DNA from 4 places in the Clostridium pacaense genome. Region 2 is predicted to be linked to each of the others. Evidence: riboswitches for the same ligand, from Rfam matches in the RefSeq annotation. Region 2 holds a riboswitch; each other region holds the start of a gene.
What was found. A riboswitch is a leader RNA that binds a small molecule or an ion and turns the genes downstream of it on or off. The one in region 2 is predicted to bind thiamine pyrophosphate.
Positions count from the first base shown of each region.

Region 1: linked by a shared signal. The riboswitch ahead of thiS (sulfur carrier protein ThiS) and the one ahead of thiC (phosphomethylpyrimidine synthase ThiC) in region 2 are both predicted to bind thiamine pyrophosphate.
Region 3: linked by a shared signal. The riboswitch ahead of thiW (energy coupling factor transporter S component ThiW) and the one ahead of thiC (phosphomethylpyrimidine synthase ThiC) in region 2 are both predicted to bind thiamine pyrophosphate.
Region 4: linked by a shared signal. The riboswitch ahead of thiD (bifunctional hydroxymethylpyrimidine kinase/phosphomethylpyrimidine kinase) and the one ahead of thiC (phosphomethylpyrimidine synthase ThiC) in region 2 are both predicted to bind thiamine pyrophosphate.

Region 1 is NZ_JAJFEB020000011.1:148,259-153,654, reverse strand. Features, by position in the region: gene thiH (2-iminoacetate synthase ThiH) at 1-1,143, opposite strand, end outside; gene LK536_RS47840 (thiazole synthase) at 1,239-2,030, opposite strand; gene thiF (sulfur carrier protein ThiS adenylyltransferase ThiF) at 2,090-2,731, opposite strand; gene thiS (sulfur carrier protein ThiS) at 2,734-2,931, opposite strand; TPP riboswitch at 3,129-3,231, opposite strand; gene LK536_RS47825 (ABC transporter permease) at 3,345-4,172, opposite strand; gene LK536_RS47820 (ABC transporter ATP-binding protein) at 4,189-4,959, opposite strand; gene LK536_RS47815 (polysaccharide deacetylase family protein) at 5,162-5,396, opposite strand, start outside.
Region 2 is NZ_JAJFEB020000005.1:213,588-218,983, reverse strand. Features, by position in the region: gene LK536_RS40910 (metallophosphoesterase) at 1-259, shown strand, start outside; gene LK536_RS40905 (DUF2156 domain-containing protein) at 352-1,392, opposite strand; gene LK536_RS40900 (winged helix-turn-helix transcriptional regulator) at 1,531-1,896, shown strand; TPP riboswitch at 1,976-2,086, shown strand; gene thiC (phosphomethylpyrimidine synthase ThiC) at 2,195-3,502, shown strand; gene licT (BglG family transcription antiterminator LicT) at 3,754-4,605, shown strand; gene LK536_RS40885 (beta-glucoside-specific PTS transporter subunit IIABC) at 4,605-5,396, shown strand, end outside.
Region 3 is NZ_JAJFEB020000010.1:78,973-84,368, reverse strand. Features, by position in the region: gene LK536_RS46580 (LysR family transcriptional regulator) at 1-149, shown strand, start outside; gene LK536_RS46575 (SLC13 family permease) at 224-1,495, opposite strand; gene LK536_RS46570 (M29 family metallopeptidase) at 1,549-2,700, opposite strand; TPP riboswitch at 2,966-3,075, shown strand; gene thiW (energy coupling factor transporter S component ThiW) at 3,143-3,688, shown strand; gene thiM (hydroxyethylthiazole kinase) at 3,721-4,563, shown strand; gene thiE (thiamine phosphate synthase) at 4,550-5,233, shown strand.
Region 4 is NZ_JAJFEB020000007.1:140,499-145,894, forward strand. Features, by position in the region: gene LK536_RS43480 (peptidylprolyl isomerase) at 1-311, opposite strand, end outside; gene cytX (putative hydroxymethylpyrimidine transporter CytX) at 488-1,684, opposite strand; gene thiD (bifunctional hydroxymethylpyrimidine kinase/phosphomethylpyrimidine kinase) at 1,697-2,488, opposite strand; TPP riboswitch at 2,634-2,742, opposite strand; gene LK536_RS43495 (sensor histidine kinase) at 2,838-4,142, opposite strand; gene LK536_RS43500 (LytR/AlgR family response regulator transcription factor) at 4,150-4,851, opposite strand; gene LK536_RS43505 (sodium:solute symporter family protein) at 5,055-5,396, shown strand, end outside.

The DNA of each region.
Region 1 (5,396 bases), on a different contig from region 2:
ATAATCACTCATGACCGGCTGCAGATTCCGCGCAAGCAGGTCATGGAACACCTCATCCACGCTCCGCCCGTCCGATATCTCAAACTGGTCGTCCCCTTTCTCCTTGATTTCATCTGAATGGCTGCCGATGCCCGTGCTCACACCTGCCGATATCTTGGTGGCGGCAATGGAAACCAGGTTGTCCCTTACCCGGGCGCACTCCCTGGTGGAGATGGTGATGCTGGCCCACGGCATCAGGAGGCGGTAAGCGCATACCACCTGAAGCAGCTGTGTCTCGTGTACATCCATGGGATTGATTCTGTCATTGTTGATGATCGGCCGGAGCCTTGGACAGGAAAATGCAATCTCAGCATGGGGGTATTTCCTCTGAATGAGCCAGGCGTGGCAGCCGGTTGCGAATGCGTCTTTGCGGAAATCCGCCAGCCCCAGGAGGGCGCCGAAGCCAACGCCCCGCATACCGCCTTTAATGGCCCGTTCCTGTGTGTTGAGACGGTAAGGGAAACATCGTTTATGACCGGACAGATGCAGGGTTTCGTATTTACCGGAATCATAGGTTTCCTGGAATACCGTTATATAATCAGCCCCGCATCCGTGGAGATAGGCATATTCATCCGAATTAAGGGGATAGATTTCCAGCCCGATGACCTTAAAGTAGTTCCTTGCAATCCGGCAGGCCTCCCCGATATAGGGGACCGTGGATTGGCTGCGGCTTTCGCCTGTAAGTATCAGGATTTCCTGCAGGCCGGTGGCGGCAATGGCTTTCATTTCCTCCTCAATCTGTTCCGGGTCAAGCATTGCCCGCCGGATCTTGTTCTTGCAGTTAAACCCGCAGTAAATGCAGTAGTTTTCGCAGTAATTGGCAATATAGATGGGAGTGAACATCTGGATGGAGTTGCCGAAATGTTTTCTTGTCTCTGACTGTGCCGCCCTGGCAATCTCCTCAATGAGGGGCTGCGCGGCGGGGGAGAGGAGGGCTGCAAAATCCTCAAGGTTTCTCATGTCATGGTTCAGGGCGGCCTTTACATCGCCCGCCGTATAAGACGCCGGGTCATAGGCCTCCATCAAGGAAAGGACCTGGCGGTCAATGCCGGAATCAAGGACCTCCATGTCCGGGAGATAGGCCATGTGGTCGGTCCGCTCCATTTCCAGGTCCTGCTGTACCTGGGTGTTCAGTATACTTTTATTCAGTACATTGGTTTCATTCTTGTTATTGGACATAGCATCTGCCTTTCTGTGGTTCAGTCATGAAGGAATCCGGTCAGGGGGGAGGAGGCGCTGGCCTGCTTATCCAGGGTTCTCCCGAGTCCGGCCAGGTATGCCTGCCGCCCGGATTCAATTGCCAGCTTGAATGCATGGGCCATGGCGGGCACGTCCCCTGCGGTTGCAATGGCTGTGTTGGCCATGATGGCAGCCGCCCCCATTTCCATTGCCTCGCATGCCTGGGATGGACGTCCGATTCCCGCATCCACGATGACTGGAAGGTCAATCTCGTCAATGAGGATCTGGATGAAGTCCTTTGTGCACAGCCCCTTGTTGGTTCCGATGGGAGCGGCCAGGGGCATGATGCACGCGGCGCCCGCATCGGCCAGGTCCCTGGCTGCGTTCAGGTCCGGGTACATATAGGGCATGACCACAAAGCCCTCCTTTGCAAGGATTTCGGTTGCCTTCACGGTCTCGGTATTGTCGGGCAGCAGGTATTTCGTGTCGTGGATGACCTCTATCTTTACAAAGTCCCCGCAGCCTGCAGCCCTGGCAAGGCGTGCTATGCGCACGGCTTCATCCGCATTCCTGGCCCCGGAGGTATTGGGCAGAAGGGTGACATGCTCCGGTATATAGTCCAGTATGTTAGCAAGCCCTCCTTCATTTGCCCTGCGCAGGGCCAGGGTGATGATCTGGGCATCTGCCTGTTCCACGGCAGCGTGGATTAAATCCAGGGAATATTTGCCTGAACCCAGGATGAAACGGGAGGTGAAGGTATGCCCTCCCAGGATGAGCGGGTCGCGGTCTTTCTCAATGATGTTGTCTGTCATGGTATGAAATCTCCTTTTTAATATGTTTGATGTGTCTGCTGTGGATGTTTCAACACGCCCTACGCCTCCTCCTCACCGAGGATCAGCCGTACAATCATGTTGGCCTGATGGGCGGCGCAGAGCATTACCCTGGGCGCCATGAGGCCGTATCCGGATTCAGGATCCGAGATGCCGTCCCCGCAGAGGTAGAAGTGTTTCCCTGCTTTCCTGGTAATCACGGCATTGCTGCTGCCATAGCCGGCCATGCCGGATGCGGCCACCAGATATTTGCCGGGGAAATGGGCCAGTATGCCGTTGGCCAGCATGGCCTTGGCCTGGGGACGGTCAAATGCCTCGCAGATAATGGTTTCCCGGTCAAACAGGGAAACCAGGTTATCCTCTGTCACCTTCACGCAGTCCGTGTAAATATCCAGATATGGGTTAATTTCCCTTAGTGCGTCTGCCAGCGCATCTGTCTTGTATCTTCCCAGATGCCTGGCCGTATACTGCTGCCGGTTCAGGTTGGTAATGTCCACCACGTCATAGTCGATGAGATGCAGGTGCCCCACGCCGATCCTTGCCAGCGCTGATGCCACATGGGAGCCAAGCCCTCCAAGCCCTGCCACGGCAATCCGCGCATGGTCCAGCCTTTCCTGGACCTCTGGGGTATGCCGTTCCCGCAGGGCTTCCTGCAGCTGTTCCCTGGTCACTGTATCAGCCATAATCATCCTCCTCCTACAAAATTTACGATTTCCATTACATCACTGTCCGTCAAAGCGGTTGCGTCATAGCTGTTTTTAGGCAGTATGCTGCCGTTCAGCTCCACGGCAATGCGGTCCAGACGGTAATTGTGTTCCAGAAGATATGTCCGGACGGACACGGGCTGCGTCAGTACGACGGTAATGCCATTGATGACTGCCATTGTTCCACCTCCTTTCCCTGCGGGATTGTTGTGCGATATCAGCATAAAAAAAGTTCACGAAGCAATACACCCGCGGTGGTGCACCCCTTCGTGAACATCTGCTCACTCTGTTTACCAATATGGATTTTAAGGCAGCCGGATGTAAGATATCTGGCTTTAACGCAATAAAAAACGGGAATACCAAGGTATTCCCGCATATAAGCTGCTTCATGGGTCCCTACGTTGGCATTATCCAAATCAGGTTCATGGGTCGAAGTTCACAACTTCCTCTCAGCCTATCAATAAGCTCCCCTATTTATGGAAATCAGTATAAGATATGGAAGGGGATTTGTCAACAGGAAATTTGTGATCTGCCTGTCTGCAAAAGGCAGCATCCTCACTGGACCGTAAGGATACTGCCTCCATACCGGCGCCTAACTAAGCTTACTTATCCTCTTTTCCGCATACGCGATAATCTGGTACAGCACCCCGGACACAATACAAAGTATCACAATGGAGGTCACCACCATGGTCATGGCAAAGGTCTGGGACCCATAGGTAATCAGATAACCAAGTCCGGCCTTGGCGGACAGGAACTCGCCGATGATGACGCCCACCAGGCACAGCCCGATGTTCACCTTCATATTGCTGATGAGCATGGGCAGGGAACCTGGAAGCAGGACCTTTACCAGCACATCCTTCCGGTTGCCGCCCAGGGAGTATATCAGCTTGATTTTCTCCGTATCCATCTGGGTAAAGCCGGTGTAGAGTGTGAGGATGGAGCCGAACACGGCCACGGATACGGCTGCAACGATGATTGTCTTCATGTTATTGCCCAGCCACACGATGAGAAGAGGGGCCAGGGCTGATTTCGGAAGGCTGTTTAAAAGCACAAGGAATGGCTCCAGCACCTGGGCCACGCTTTTGCTGGACCATAAAAGCAGGGCGCAGGCCAGGCCAAAAACAGTGCATAGGGCAAAGCTTACAAGGGTCTCCAGCAGGGTCACGCCTGTGTGGAGGAACAGGCTGCCGTCCCGTGTCATGCTTACCAGGCATTTGGCAATCATGGTGGGGGAGCTGAAGATGAAGCTGTCAATCCAGTGCATGTCAGCCGCCAGCTCCCAAAGGGCCAGAAGAAGCACTAAAAGCATGATGCGGCAGATGGTGACCTGGCGGTGGCGGCGCAGTTCCCCTTCCACAAAGGCCTGCTGGGCCACGGACATTTCACATGTGCCGCAGTTTTTCCTACCCTGTTCCTGCATGGTATAACAAGGGCCGTTATGATTCATATGTCTTCAGCTCCTTCCATACGGTATTAAAATAATTGGAAAATTCCGGGCAGTTACGCCTGTCAAGGGAGCGGGTGCAGCCTTCCGGGAAATCAATGGATAAAACGGACTTCACCCGTCCGGGCCGCGCGGACAGCACGACAATACGGTCGGCCACACTGATGGCCTCAGACAGGTCGTGGGTCACCAGGATGGCCGTTTTATGGGTCCTTCGTATGATGGAGCTGATATCGTCGCACACGGACAACCGTGTCTGATAGTCCAGGGCGGAAAATGGCTCATCCAGCAGCAGTATATCCGGCTTTAAGGCCAGGGTCCTGATTAACGCGGCCCTCTGGCGCATGCCGCCGGAAAGCTCGGAGGGCTTTGCATATTCAAATCCGGCCAGGCCATAGGCGGACATCATATCCAGAAGTTCAAGCCTGGCAGGTTCGTCCAACCGTTTTTGTATTTCAAGTCCAAGGGAAATATTGGAGAAGATGTTGCGCCATTCAAATAAATGGTCCTTCTGCAGCATATAACCGATAGCAGAGTGTGTCTTGGACAGGGGGGCGCCGTCAATGCTGATGGTCCCCTTTTCAGGCTGGGTCAGCCCGCTGAGCATGGTCAGGAGAGTGGATTTTCCACAGCCTGAAGGTCCCACGATAGCAACAAATTCCCCGGCAGACACATCAAATGATATATTGGAAAGGGCCAGCGTCTCACCATCCAATGAGTGGTAGGAGTAGCTGACCCCATTTACTTCCAGTTTGGGAATCATGAAAAAGCTCCTTTCAATTAGAAATCAATTCCTTGATTTATTATATGTTGACAACTGGAAACAGTTCGTGCGTTCTTGCCTGTACATGTGCGACGGGGAAAAATAAGAATGGGGAAGCCGTATCTGGAAAAAGAAAAATAAAACAGGCAGTGTGCGGTCTGCTTCGTCATGAAGCGGCCGGCACACTGCCTGGGTTTATATCTTACTGGTAACTCCATTCCACCGGAGTAGGTCTTGCGGAATCAAATATCTGCGCCGCATCGAATAAATCACTTAAACGTTTTTTGGAAGGGTCTGTCTGGGTCATGTCCTCATAAAGCCGGTAGCCGTCCAGGTTCCTCCTTGCCATGCGCAGATAGTTATTACCCATCTGCATCCAGTATGGGGTGCTGGCATCCACGTTGCAGAAATACCGGAAGCCCTTGGACTCCAGATAC
Region 2 (5,396 bases):
GGGATTCGGCGAGGTGAGTTTCCTTCCCGTTGTCTTAGATGAATTCTATATACTATCCCATCAACCCATGTATGTGAATATATACAGTCCCTATGCCAATATATTCGGTCATGTCCACAACAACCCCATGTATGCGGATGTGTCTGAACGGAGTTTCTGTGCCTGTGTGGAGCGGATTGGATATGCGCCCATTGCATTTGAGGCAATCAGGAGAGGGATACTGGAGGCGGATGGGAAAGGGAAAAAACAGGGGGGATGAAGCCGGATGAAAGGAAGCCAGATGAAAGGAAGCCGGATGAAAGGAAGCCGGATTACATGAAACAGGATTAATTGAAACAGGAAGCGGTCCGCTTATTCCCAGCGGGCCGCATATTTATCCAGCATAAATGCAGGATAGTAGGATTCCTTTGCCTTCCTCAGATTCTCCATCCCCATATCTTCCTCACGGTTAATATAGTGCAGTTCAGGATAGACCTTAAGCAGATGGCGGACAAATTCACGGTTAATCATCTGGTATGTGCCGTGGACCGTGATATCGGCTTTCTCGAACCTTACATCAAACCCATGTCCGCCTACCGGCTCACCAAAGGTAAAGGCCAGCAGCCGGTCCCCGGCATAGAGGACGCCGCCTGTAAGCCCCAGGGCATCATAATGTTTAAAGGCCGTGAGGATGGCCTCCTTTTCCGCTTCCGGCATACCGCTTTCAAGCCCTTCATGATTTTCTTCCCAGCTTTGCAGAAGGGCAAGGCAGGAGTTTATATGTTCCTGTCCCAGCACTTCAAAGTGCCAGTCCGGACATTCCTGTTCAAAGCGGTTGCAGTGGTTCCGTTTATTATGCAGCTTTTTCCCTCCAAGACTGGCCAGGGTTCCTGCCTCATAGATATAATCCGCACTATCCCGAAGTCCCTCAAACCGGAACTGTGTGGGGAATTCCGTCAGGAGGCATTGCTTCTGCGCCTCGGTCACGCCCTTGATTAAAAGGGGCTGTCCCAGCTGTTCCGCCAGCCGCTTCATCTGGGTGATGGCAGGTTTTAGTGTTCCGCTGCCGGCAGGATAGGAGAAGAACAGTCCATCCTCCGTTTGGTACCTGGCAATCATCCGGCTCCCCAGGTCTGCCGCAGTCATTCCATACGCCCTTCCCCAGAGAAAGAACGTCCCAAAGCATCCATCGGATGCCAGGCTGTCCTCGGCCGCCAGGATGGGGGCCATCCATGAACGGTCCGCGATGGACAGTTCCCTGAACTCAATAGGGGTGCTGCGGATGATGCTTGGGGCATTGCCGCCCCAATCCATGGACAGGGCCGTATTCCCCGAAACCTGATAGCTGCAGGTCTGTGCACAGCATGAGCCGGTACATGACCCGGTCTGTTTTTTATTGCATGTTTTATCCATTATATGATTACGCTCCGTGATTGACTTTTCTTTTTAGACATATTATAATTTTAACAGTATCATTATAAATTACAAGTACGAACATCAAGGTGCGGTACTAACATAGAAGTATGGTACTTACCTGAAGGAGAGTGTAAGATGGGAAAATGCTCCATATCACAGGCCAGCCTTGGGGAGACAGGATTCAGCTATACCCTGTCCCTTATAAACGGCAAATATAAGATGACAATCCTCTACACCCTTATGGAATTTGGGGTGGTGCGGTTCAATGAGATGAAAAAGTACATTGGGGAAATCTCATACAAGACGCTCAGCGTCACGCTGAAGGAACTGGAGGGCGACCAGCTGGTACACCGCGAAGAGTATCCACAGATACCGCCTAAGGTGGAATACAGCCTGACGGAACGGGGCAAATCACTGATTCCCATCCTGGACATGATGTGCGAGTGGGGGGAGAAGCACCGTCTGCCCTCCAGGCGGGAGCAGAATAAGGCTGACATTTAAAGGCTGAAATTTAAAGCTTGACATTTAAAACAATACCGAATAAACTGATGATACGGATATAATAAGATTTTTATATGATACAACCACAACAGGGAGCTTGTGAAGCAGGCTGAGAGGAAGTAATCGAACTTCGACCTATTATACCTGATTTGGATAATGCCAACGTAGGGAAAATATGGAAGTACATCAACCGCGCATCTGATCTGCGCGGCAGATGCAGCGCATGAGTTCATTCATGGTCCATTCCTTGACGGAGTGGGCCATTTTTATTTACCACAAAAAGAAGAGGAGGAAAGACATGAACTACACAACGCAGATGGATGCGGCCAGAAAGGGAATCCTGACAAAGGAACTTGGGAAGGTGGCTGCAAAGGAACAGTTTGAACCGGCAGAGCTGATGAGGCTGGTGGCAGAAGGGAAGGTGGCCATTCCTGCCAACAGGCGCCATGGGTGCCTTGAACCAAACGGAATCGGCTCCATGCTGAAGACAAAAATCAATGTTAACCTGGGCACCTCCAGGGACTGTAAGGACCTGGATATGGAACTTTTAAAGGTCAATGACGCAGTCCGCATGGGAGTGGAATCCATCATGGATTTAAGCTCCTTCGGGGATACCCGCACCTTTAGGAGGATGCTGACCCGGGAATGCCCGGCCATCATAGGCACGGTGCCCATCTATGATGCCGTGGTGTATTATCACAAGCCCTTAAAGGATATCACCTCCCGCGAATGGATAGATATCGTGAAAATGCATGCGGAGGACGGAGTGGATTTCCAGACCATCCACGTGGGTATAAACAGGCGGACCGCAGAGCGTTTTAAACAGGCAGGACGCCTGACCAATCTTGTATCAAGAGGCGGTTCCATCATATTTGCATGGATGGAGATGACAGGGCAGGAGAACCCGTTTTATGAACACTTTGATGAGATACTGGACATCTGCCAGGAGTATGATGTGACACTGAGCCTGGGGGATGCCTGCCGCCCCGGATGCATTGAGGACGCCTCGGACATTTCCCAGATAGAGGAACTGGTGACGCTGGGGGAGCTTACCAGGAGGGCGTGGGATAAGAATGTCCAGGTCATCATCGAAGGACCGGGGCACATGCCTTTAAACCAGATTGAGGCCAATATGAAGATACAGCAGACCATCTGCAAGGGCGCGCCCTTTTATGTCCTGGGTCCGCTGGTCACGGATATCGCGCCGGGATATGACCATATAACTGCTGCCATCGGAGGGGCATTGGCAGCTGCCAGCGGCGCGTCCTTCCTCTGCTATGTGACCCCGGCGGAACATCTGCGGCTGCCGGATCTGGAGGATGTGAAGGAGGGAATCATGGCATCCAGGATTGCGGCCCATGCAGCGGACCTTGCAAAGGGCGTCAAAGGGGCCGCACAGTGGGATCATGAGATGAGCGCTGCACGCAGGGACCTGGACTGGGAGCGCATGTTCCAGCTTTCCATTGACCCGGAAAAGGCCAGGAGGTACAGGGCGTCCGCAAAGCCGGAGAAAGAGGACACCTGCTCCATGTGCGGCAATTTCTGCGCGGTTAAGAATATGAACCGGATACTGAAAGGGGAGAGTGTCAGCATATTTGATGAATGACAGGCGGACTTGCCTAAGCCAGCTTTCCAGGTACTGTAAATATTCCATAAATTTAAATGAAAATAGGGCTTGACATTGTGAGAATTATTATATAGAATAAAAATCAGAGAAAAACTTAGAAAAGAAAACTTATGTGACTAGGGAGTCACGAAGTGAGTATGTTACTGGTACGCAGGCAGAACTCAGATTACACTGAAAATTTTTATTTTCCGTGTAGTTTGAGTTTTTTTTTCTGGAAAGGAGGATTTATTGTGAAGATAAGTCAGATTTTAAATAATAATGTTGCAGTGGTGAAAAAAGGGGGCAGTGAACTGATTGTTTACTCCAAAGGCATATCATTCAGAAAAAAGGCTGGCCAGTCCATAGGAGAAAATGAAATCGAGAAAACATATGTTTTAGACTCCAATGATATGCTGGAACACTTCAGCTACCTGCTCGCCAACACGGACGAGGAATATCTGAACATTGTCAATGATGTCATTGCACAGGGCGAGCTGCTGCTGGGGCAGAAGGCAAATGATTATTTATATCTGACCTTATTGGATCATATTGACTTTGCACTGAAACGTGCGGGGAAAGGGCAGTTTATCCGCAGCCCCCTGACCTGGGAGGTTAAGAAATTCTATCCCAGGCATTTCCAGATCGGCCTGCATGCGCTGGAGCTGTTAAACGAACGGTTCCATGTGGAATTTCCTGAGGATGAGGCGGTATCCATTGCACTTCATTTCGTCAACCTGCAGTCCGAGGGGAAGGACCTGAAGGAGACGATAGAGGCCATGCAGGTCCTTAAGGATATCCTGTCCATCATCCAGTATCACTATAATATACGTCTGGATGAGTCATCTGTGAACTATATGCGCCTTATTACCCATCTGCAGTATTTCATACAGCGGCTTCAGGCCGGACAGGTATTTGAGGATAATGACAAGGCGCTGAATTCCCAGGTCAGGATGCTGTATCCTGCCGCATATGGGTGCGCTGTAAAAATCCGGGCGTACATTAAAGAAAATTTTAAGATGGAACTGACCATCGATGAGGAAACATATCTTATCCTGCATATACACAGGGTTACGAACAGAAATGAAAAGAAGGAGGAAGATTGATGAAATATCAGACAATGAATGAAAACATCATCCGCCTGGTAGGCGGCAAGGATAATATCAGCGCGGTCGTGCACTGCATGACCAGGCTCCGTTTTACATTAAAGGACCGGAGCAAGGCAAAAACAGAAGAAATTAAGGCCATGGACGGGGTGATTGACGTGGTGTCCAATGACGTGGCATATCAGATCATCATCGGAACCCATGTTTCAGAGGTGCATGAGGAACTGATATCCATGCTGGGAATCAGCACAGAGGCATCAGGACCCCAGGCCAGGACCAGGAAGAATCCGTTTAAGGCGGCCCTTGACCTGGTATCGGAATCCATGACACCGCTACTGGAACCTATCATCGCGGCAGGTATGCTGGCAGGCCTTCTGTCCCTGGTATCCCTGATGGGACTGGTGTCGGCGGACAGCCCCACCTATATTGTCCTGGACTCCATCAGGGGGGCTGTGTTCTTCTTCCTCCCCGTATTCATGGCCATGGCATGCGCCAAACGCCTGAACGCCAGTCCCTACCTTGCGGTGGCATTGGCGGCAACCCTGCTCTCTGCTTCCATTAACGGGGTGGAAGGACTCAGCGTATTCGGGATTCCCCTTCCGGCCATAACCTACTCCAGCTCCTTTATCCCAATCCTGCTGGCAGTGTGGTTCATGGGATATGTGCAGGCATTCCTTAAGAAGGTCATACCTAACCTTCTGCAGTATTTCCTGATTCCGGTATTTACCCTGGTGATAACCCTGCCCGTTACCCTGATGTTCTTTGGGCCCATCGGAACCTGGATCGGCGAG
Region 3 (5,396 bases), on a different contig from region 2:
TGACGGTCCCCTTGACGGAGAAGATACCCATCACCTTTTCACTGGTATGGCGCAAGGATAAGTTCCAGAATAAGAAAACCCACACATTGATAGAACACATCCTCCTGAAGTCCGGCCACGGTCCAGGAGAACGGCAGGCAGGCGTTTAGCAGCTGCCATATAAGAACCGGCCGGAAGCGCAATGACAGCGCTTCCGGCCGGTTTTTTCTGTGTGTATTATCGGTTAAAACAGTCTTACTATGAATACCCAGATAAGGCCGCTTAAGACGGTTGACACGAATGCAAGCAGCATCATTTTACCAAACTGTTTCTGCTGCTCCTTGGGACCTGGATTCACAACAGATGTCCAGCATGCGAATACATTGGCGCCAGCCAGTGACATAGGACAGGACATTCCGATATAGGCGCCGCTGCCGATGGCTGCCAGGCAGCGGAACATATCCTGCCTTGTGCCCCCAAGGCTCTGTATGGTTTCTTCCACGGTTGCAAAAAGAATGGGAATCGGAACCGACATGGCGTGTGTAAACATGGACAGCACGCCGGATACGGCGCTGTAAACCCCGGATACGATGGGGAGGTTTGCAACATATCCGATAAAGTTGGAGAGGATTGTTATACCGCCAAGAGCCTGGACAACGGACGCCAGGATGCCGGTGCCGGCAACCATGATGACAGTTCCCCATTTGGTTTTATCAAGCACATCTTTCTGCTCCACACAGCCCGCTGCAATCATGATTACGGAGAAGATGATTGCCACGAATCCTATATGCCACTGGGTGAAGGCGTAAAAGAGGATGAATGCAAACATACAGATCATGCAGATCCACTGCTTCTTGTTAAAGGCAGGGATATCCTTAAGCGCTTCCACTTCCGACACATACTTCTTATCCTTTTTGAACCCGCGGAACACAAAATAGTAAATAATTCCCAGTATGGTACAGACCAGGATATGGTCCCAGAAAAAGATTTTGGAAAGAACCCCTGTCTCGATAAAGCCTTCGCCCTCCGCAATTGCAATCTGTCCCGCCAGGTTGCCGCCAAGCGGGGTCATCCTGCCTGCAAGACCGCCGAACATGGTCAGGATCATGGAACATTCCACATTGGCACCGATGTATCCCGCGATTTCAATGGTAATCAGCGGCACCACGGTCAGGGCCAGGATGGTGGTTGGTCCTAAAAGTGCAAACAGCATGGTAAACACAAAACATATCAGCGGCCAGACCTCTGCCTTAACAGGCAGTTTCGTAATCAGCTTTTTGGCAAACAGGGCCAGTGTCCCGGACTGTGTCATACACTGCCCGAAGAAATAAATACCAATCAGGGTCCAGAAAACGTTCAGATTGATACCGCCATACATGACGGAATCCTTGATTCCGCCGAACCGTGCCAGGACAATGGCCACTGCAAGCGCTAAAAGACCTACATTCAGCCTGGTTATATAGGCAACGATTATTACCAGAACTAATACAATTAATGAAATTGCTGAAAAGTCCATATTGTAACCCCCTAATCATCATCAACTTGTGTCAATATAAATTCATCACCGGTTTATCGTTTCGGAATGCCTGGCAGGCCCGGATACTTTTCGGCAACCTTCTGTACTTCCGGATCTTCCAGACAGCAGAGCCATCCATTGTCATATACAAGGGTATCACCTACCGTCAGTGTTGCATGGCGGATGTCTCCGGTAATATGTGTGTAATAGCCATAATTTTCATTTGCCCCGGCAGAGCCGATATGTACATGGAGGTTCGATGTATGTGAGTGCTCAATCAGCCTTCTGTGAAGCGGATTGGGGCATTCATTCTCAGTAACCGCCGCATTGGGATGGACGCCGAAATGGAATGTATCGAACTTCCAGATGCCATCGCCCACCTTTCCTTCCATGTCCTTTAAGAATCTCTGGAGCGCGTCTGCCTCGGAACCGCCGGAAATCTTTACGATGCGGCCGTCCTTGATATCCAGGCGGATTAAGTCCTCCCACTGCGGCCTGATCCCGATGTAGCGGGACCACCAGCTGAGCATGCGGTCGAAGTAATAAACGCCGTTGATATCCTGGCAGTTCACAGGCGGATGTACCCATTCCGGCCAGAACGACACATGCCGGACCTGTTTGCGGTAGGAGTCATAAGGCAGCCCCGGGATACCGGGACGCTTCACCGGATCAAGTGTATAGCCTTCCAGATGGGTGCCGTTTGGATCGGTCAGCACAAACCTGGACATATGGTTCATGAACGGCTTTGAGCTGATATGGCGGATGGCCGTGACCAGTTCATAAGGCGTCTGTGCCCATCTGCTCATCAGCAGGGGTGCTGTGGTTGGGAATATGCGCACCATCCATGTCTGGGCATCCTCAAAATGTCTGCGGAAATTCCCAAGCTCTGTGGTAGTGATGTCAAATGAAGTACAGAGCACAAGGTCTGCTTCCTCAACAACTCCTCTTAAAATCGGGGGATAGCGCCAGTGATGCGGTTCCTGTGGATCGTCCAGCCAAAGGATGGAACAATGGGCGCCCCGCGACTGTACCACGGATGACATCCATGAAACGGCTTCCTCATCCACCAGATTATCACCGCCGTACAGCCCGTCTTTATGGGCTACAATTACAACCTCCATTCCAGGTTTGACCTCAGCAACGTTGTCTACAAGATCAATCAGCGAATTCATCGCTGCCTGTGGGATACCTACCTGTATTGACATTCAATTTCTCCTTTCATTTGCCTTTTCATGCATTTCCGGATATGCATAAAAATTGTTTGGTTTATTCCATGCTTAAGCAGAATACCTAAAATTGTTAAACTTTTTCTTCTCTTCTTGTATAAGAATACCATATGAGATGTCAACTATGGAATAAAAGATTATTTATCTTAACTTTAATAAAATTAAAGATGCCGGATTTCTCGGCTAGATTTCCCAACTGGATTTCCCACGGCCGGATTGACAAAACAGATGGCCGGTGCTATGCTAAGTAACAGCAGGGAGCTTGTGATGCAGGCTGAGAGGAAGTAATCGAACTTCGACCTATCGTACCTGATTTGGGTAATGCCAACGTAGGGAAATATGAAGCGCTTCATTGTGTATATCAAGGTTCATATCCCGCGGGGGTATGGACTTTTTTTAATTCATATGGAGGGAAATGGATATGAAGATGAACATTAAGAAACTGGCTGTAAGCGCAATGCTGGTGGCGGTGGCGGTGTCGCTGTCCGGCTTTTCCATCCCCATCGGGGCGTCCAGGTGCTTTCCCATGCAGCACCTGGCCAATGTGGTGGCCGGCGTGTTCCTGGGGCCATGGTACGGGGTGGCAATGGCTTTTTGCACCTCCCTTATCCGCAACCTGATGGGAACCGGAAGCCTTCTGGCATTCCCTGGAAGCATGATAGGGGCGCTGGTGTGCGGGATGCTGTACCGTCATACGGGTAAGCTGGCCCTGGCGTATGGGGGCGAGGTTTTCGGCACGGGAATCCTGGGCGGTATCCTGTGCTATCCGGTTGCCACCCTGGTGATGGGCAAGGAGGCTGCCATCTTTGCCTACGTGATGCCGTTCCTTATGAGTACGCTGTGCGGAACCGTGATTGCCGCGTTCTTCATCGGCGTGCTGTGTAAGTCAGGGGCGTTTAAGTATATGAAGCATATGCTGGATGCCGATGTGCAGCCGTCCGTGGCAGTGAAGGAACAGGGGAGGTAGGGCTGCAGGTACAGCCCGGAAGGAACTGACAGATGAGACAGATAGAATGGATAAAAAAAATAAGGGATACCTCACCCCGTGTCCACTGCATCACCAATTATGTGACGGCTGGGGACGTGGCCAATATGGTGCTGGCCATTGGCGGTTCCCCCATCATGGCCCAGGGGATTAAGGAGGTGGAGGACGTCACGTCCATCTGCCAAAGCCTTGTGCTGAACATGGGAACCCTTGAGGAGGAACGGGTTGAGGCCATGATCCTGGCCGGGAAAAAGGCGGCTGGCCTTGGACATCCGGTTATCCTTGACCCGGTGGGAGTGACTGCGTCAGCCTTTCGGAGGGTGTCGGCCCTTAGGATCCTTAAGGCCGTCAGGCCATCGGTGATACGGGGAAATGTTTCTGAAATCCATATGCTGGAACAGGCGCTTATGGGGATGGAGACAGGGAACCTGTGCGGGGTGGATTCCGTGCCAGGCGATTGGACGGACCAGCCCGAAAAAGCCGCCGTATCCCTTGGAAACCGTACGGGCGCTGTTGTGGTGATGACAGGGACAACGGATGTTGTGGCCGGACATGGCAGGGTCATGAAGATAAGGAACGGGCATCCCTTTATGGGGCGCATTACGGGCAGCGGGTGTATGCTGGATGGGATTATCGGAGCTTTCTGCGCAGTGGGCGCGCCTGTGACGGAAGCCGATGCCATGACGGAAGCCGCCGCCATGGCAGTATGCGCCCATGGCCTGTGCGGGGAGCTGGCTGCCGGAAAGGCCGTCAGGACAGGAGGCGGAACAGGCAGCTTTAGGATGTACCTGACGGACTATATGAGCATTCTGGATGACGGGATGCTGGAAAGAGGGAAAAAAATTGAGATTTCATAGGAATCAGCTTTTAATCTATGCGGTGACGGACAGGGCGTGGACAAAGGGCAGGAGTCTGTCTGCGCAGGTGGAGGAAACCCTGAAAGGAGGCGCCACCATGGTCCAGTTCAGGGAAAAGAACCTGGGACAGGGAAATTATGACCGGATGCTGGCCGAGGCATTGGAACTCAGGAAATTGACAGAGCGTTACCAGGTCCCGCTGATTATCGATGATGACATAGAGCTGGCCCTGGCCTGCGGCGCGGACGGGCTTCATGTGGGGCAGGATGATATGGATGCGGGCCTGGCCAGGAAGCTGCTGGGGCCTGACCGGATACTGGGGGTGACGGCCAAGACCGTGGAGCAGGCAAAAAGGGCCTGTGTCCAGGGCGCGGATTATCTGGGCAGCGGTGCTGTTTTCGGCACCACCACCAAAGCCGATGCCAGGCCCATGACCATGGAGACCCTGCGGTCCATATGTGATTGTTCGGACGTGCCCGTGGTTGCAATCGGAGGCATCAACCTGGGGAATATCGGGCTTCTGGAAGGCAGCCACGTGGCCGGGGCAGCCATTGTTTCCGGCATTTTCGCGGCACAGGACATATGCCTGGCTACTGCCCGGCTAAAAGAAGCCATGATAAAAATCCGTGATAAAAATTCAAGTTATTTCCAAAAAACAGTTGACATTTAAATATCATGTGATTATAATAAGCTCAACATTCAACAAAACATAAGAAACTGTTGAGCAGGAGTAAGTAAGATTGTAATGCCAGGCACAGAGAGCTTCCGGCCGGTGTAAGGGAGCGTTGGATTAGAGTCTGAATGGACCTGCGAGGGCAGCTGGAAACCAGCAG
Region 4 (5,396 bases), on a different contig from region 2:
GTCCCATAATCCCTGACCGTGATCTTCACATGATGCTCTCCGGCCGCTGCCTCCAGGTCTTCAGGTGAGATCCAGCTGTCCCCTGCCTGTCCTTCTGTGCCTGTGGTCTCTTCACTGCCCGCCTGTTCCTTTGTTTCCGTCTTCGTATCCGTCTTTGTTTGCTCCTTCGTATCTGCCTCTGTCCGGCTTTCCTTCTCCGCTTTTGTGGTCTGGGCCACCGCATCACTGCTGCCTGACCTGCCGCCGCATCCGGCCAGCATGGAAACCGCCAGCATGGCTGTCACACATACGCACATCCATTTTTTCATCATAACTGCTCCTCTTTCATCTGGAACCGTATATCACCGCCATAAGCCGCATGTCCCGGCACATCCCGGGCCTGTTTTCCAACACGCCCTGCAGTGGAAGGTTCCTGGTATTAAGCATGAACTGCCAGAGCATATTGTAACATCCAAACCTTGTCCACGTAAAGGACTTTATAGAATTATCACATTTTCATCACATTTACCGTTCCCGTATCCTTTGAGGATACCTTGTGGCACACATAGGTGAGCGCCATGGTGGCCGCCATGTCCGGCAATGTGTTCCCCACCGGTGTATCCACCTGCATCAAAAGCCGGTAGAGGATGAATCCGGCCAGCCATATAAGCAGGTTCCTGACGCAATAGGCATCCCTGCTGCAGTCCTTGCCAAGCAGGAAATAGTCGGTTATCTGGATGGCAATCATGGGCGCGAACACGGATCCTATCAGATAGAGGAAGCCCGTGATATTGTCCATGGGAAATGTGACGGCCGCCGCGGTACCCACCACCGTCACTGCCACTGCCGCCCATTTTTCCTTTATGGCGGAAGAGATGGATACACTGGATACCCCGGCTGAATATGCGTCCAGGAATGTGGTGGTAACCGTGGACAGCACCACGATCAGAAGTCCGGTAAGGCCCAGTCCCGCCTTTACCAGGATGACGGAAATATCATACTCCCCTGTATGGATGGCCGCCCCCATACCGATCACGTACATGAAAATGCTTACGATGCCATACACCGCCGCGCTGGCCGCCGTGGCGGCAAAGGGCTTTTCAGCCTCCCTGGTATAATCGCTGATCAAAGGGAACCAGGACAGGGGCATTGCCACGGACAGCTCCACAGCGGCCCCGAAGCTCATGGTCCCGTCTGATATGCCAACCGCCGCGCCATGGCCTGCGAATATGACACGGCACAGGATAAGGGTGAGGATGAAAAGCGCCCCCATGGCTATTACGTTGATTTTCCCCAGGTTCTGGATTCCAATCAATATCCATATGAGGATCAGGCCGCCAATGACCAGGCACCAGACCCAACGGCCCGCCCCATAGATGCCTCCTGCCGCCAGGGCGCCGTCGTATATCATGATGGAGGTCCATCCCACCAGCTGAAGCACATTAAGCAGCACAAACAGAAGGCTCCCCCGCTCCCCAAAACTCATCTTCACGGTTTCCATGGCGCTCTTTCCCGTATACCCGCCAATAAGGCCCGCCAGGAACAAAAGGGCGCAGCCAATCATATGGCCCAGTATGATGGCTGCCAGCCCCCTGCCAAATCCCAGGGGCGCAAGATATGTACCTGTCAGTATCTCCGCAATGGACACCCCGGCCCCGAACCAGATTAAGCCGTTGCTGAATACAGAAGTCTTTTTTCCGCTCATATCCCCGCCTCCTTAATATTCGCCACGGATGGCAAATGCATGGTTCATGGGACCGCTTCCCTTTCCCAGGTCAAGCATCGCAGCCAGGGCGCCGGACAGGTATGCCTTGGCCCGTTCCACGGCCAGGTCCATGGGCATCCCCTTTGCCAGGTTGGAGGCAATGGCGCTGGAAAGGGTGCATCCGGTTCCATGGGTGTTGGGATTGTTGATCCGCTTTCCGTAAAACCACTTAGCCTGCCCGTCCATGTACAGCAGGTCATTGGCATCGTTCTGCTGATGGCCTCCCTTGCACAGCACGGCGCATCCGCACCTGTCCCCAATGAGGCGGGCCGCCTGTTCCATATCTTCGGGGGAGTTTATCTTCATCCCTGACAGGATTTCCGCCTCCGGCACATTGGGGGTCAGAAGGTCCGCCATAGGAATCAGCCTGTCCTTAAGGACAGCAACCGCTTCCCCGTCAATGAGCCTGGAACCGCTGGTGGCTGCCATGACCGGATCCACCACAATATGGGACGCATGATAGAAGGCCAGCTTTCCTGCAATCATCTCAATCAGTCCTGCCGAGGAAACCATTCCGATTTTTACTGCATCCGGGAAGATATCCGTAAAAATATCATCCAGCTGCTCACCCAGAAATTCAGGTGTTACTTCCATTATTCCTGTTACGCCGGTTGTGTTCTGTGCAGTAAGGGCCGTGATTGCGCTCATGCCGTAAACCCCATGGGCTGTCATGGTCTTTAAATCTGCCTGGATGCCGGCGCCTCCGCTGGAATCACTTCCCGCGATTGTTAATGCTGTGTACATAGTCATTCTCCTTTTCGCATTAATTTTCTTAGGCGGCAGAAGGTGGTGCCCCCGATCTGCCGCCGGGCCATAAAGTAACTGAAACGGATACCGTCCTCGTGCAGGCGCGCCAAAACGGCGGTACACCAAAACAGGTGCACCGCCGGCATATAATCCCTATGGTCCCTACGTTGGCATTATCCAAATCAGGTAATGGGTCTAGGCATGAACAGCCTACTCTCAGCCCACTTAAGTGAGCTCCCCGTTGTCTATTTACAAATCCTATTATAACTCGTAATCAGGAAAAAGCAATCTGTTTTTCCATCCCGCCATGATGGCCGCTGCAATCCTTATCCCGGCCTTTGGCCAGCTATCTTATCATCCTGTCCACGATTTTAACCATGGCGGTAAATGTGGCGCCGTCATAATCCATGTCGAATTCGTCCCCCGGGTGGTTTAATATCCTGCGTATGCTGAGGATTCCAAGGCCGCCGTCCTTTTTGCTGGAAAGGATCCTGCCGCCGCTCTGCTTTATCTGGCCGTCATAGGAATTTTCCACCATCATCATCAGGTGGTCCTCCATCCATCTGGCCTGGATGCGGACGAACCGTTCCGTTTCCAGACGCCTGCATGCCTCGAAGGCATTTTCCAGAAGGTTTCCGATGACAATGCACAGTGTCAGGTCATCCACCGGGACATGGGCCGACAGGTCCATCCTGGCTTCGAAATCAATCCGGCCCTGCCTGGCCCTTGCTGCATATTCCTGAAGCAGGCCGTTGACAGCCTGGTTCTGGCAGAATACCATGTCGGCCGCGCGGTCCAGCTCCTCCTTCAGGTTCTGAAGATACCGTTCCTGCTCCTCCTTGCCCATGTTCTGCAGCGCATGGATGTGATGGCGGAAATCATGCTTGATGATGCGGACCTGTTCGATATAATCCAGTGTCTGGTTATAGTGCTCCCTCTGCTTGCCGATGAGCTGCCTTGCAAACTGCAGTTCCTCCTCCGTCTTCCTGCGGCATATGATTCCCAGGGTATTGCCCAGGATCATCACATAGAGTACCAGGATCATGGCGCAAAGGGCAAGGAAGAACAGGATGTCCTCTATCCCCCTGATTGCCAGGGACCTGGGCGAGAATATGGTGTTGGTGCCGATGAACAGGACGAGCAGGGATACAGACGGATACGTAAGCAGCAGGGAACAGGAACGTTTAGAGAGCTGTGCAAAAAGGCGCTGCACCGTATCCTTAAGAAAGTAACGGACAAACAGGCAGAATCCGGCTGCAGAGACCAGGGACACTACCACGGAAATCTGCCCATAGGTCAGGCTGACCCGGTTAAGCAGCAGCCAGGCCGCGAATTCATTCAGGGACGTGGACAGCACTGCAAAAAGCCAGGCGGATATGTAGAGGAATGCCTTTTCCAGCAGGCCGCCCTGGAAGAAGATAAGCAGCACAAGAAAAAACAGGCAGGAAAACACACCCTGAAATACAAAAAACACCTGCGGCCTGATATGGAACAGGGACTGCATGGATACCATGATGACCCACAGATAGGCGGACACGGCCGCGATATTTTCCCGGTTCCTGTGTTTTGGCTCCAGACATACAAAGATGGGCATCATGCGCACGGCCATGTTGATTAGGTTCAGGATAATCGTACATGCATTGTCGTTCATAGGAACCTCATTTCAGCCTGTGATGGTAATATGCATTCTTGCTCTGCTTGTAAAAGTTCCTGGATATGGGAATCATCTGGCCGTCCTTCATATAGAAGCAGGAATCCTCCAGCCGTTCCACCTGTTCCAGGTTGACCAGATAGCTCTGGTGGCAGCGCAGGAACCCCGGGTATCCCCCCAGTTCCTCCTGCAGTTCGGTCAGCTTCTGGTGGATGGAAATCACTTCCCCGTCCGTAAGGGTTACAAAGACCCGGTGAAGCCGGTTCTCAAACCATGCAATCCGGTCCAGCTTAAGCTGCAGGGGCACGCGGTTATGTACCACGGATATACAGGCGTCATCCCCGCCCAGGCGCTGCTTTACCACCCGCTCCATGGTGGCCTCAAAGTCCTTTTCCCCCACGGGCTTCAGGATGAACCCGGCTGCATTGACACTGTAGCCATCCACCGCCGCTTCCAGGGACGAGGTGATGAGGACCACCGGGCTGCTCCCTTTTCCCAGACGGGCAGCTGTCTCAATGCCGTTAAGCCCGGGCATCATCACATCCAGCAGATACAGGTCATACTGCTTCCCGGATTCCAGCAGTCCGGTCCCGTTCCCATATGTATCAATCTGTACTTCCCTGCCGCGTTCCCTGAAAAAAGCAGATGTATACCCCACGACCAGGGCGCATTCTTCCTTTGTATCATCGCAGACAGCAATCTTAAGCATCCTTCATCCCCCTCCGCCTATGGAACCAGGCGCCTGTCCGTAATATCCCCCGTACATTTCCTTCTATTTTATGGTGATTCCTCCCATAAGTCAAGTTCTGGCGGAAATGTCATATTTGGTATATTTTCTGCAGAAATGGTCATTAAGTACACAACGGGTTTATGGTACACTTATTGTAAGAAAATTATTACAGGAGGGATTTTATGGGTACAAACATCATTGTAACAATCATTGTAATCGTCTACCTGCTTTTCATGCTGTGGATCGGATGGTATTCATCCACCAAGATTTCCACCAACACCGACTTCATGGTAGCCGGACGCCGCCTTGGACCGCTTCTCATGGCAGGCACCCTGGCAGCCACTGAAATCGGCGGCGGAAGCTCCCTGGGCGTTGTTCAGAACGGTATGTCCGGCTATGGACTCAGCGCTTCCTGGTACATCACCACCATGGGCATTGCATTCATCATCTTAAGTTTCATTGCCCCCAAGTTCCGGGCAGCCACCGTTAAGACGGTTCCTGAGTATTTCCGCAGACGCTACGGC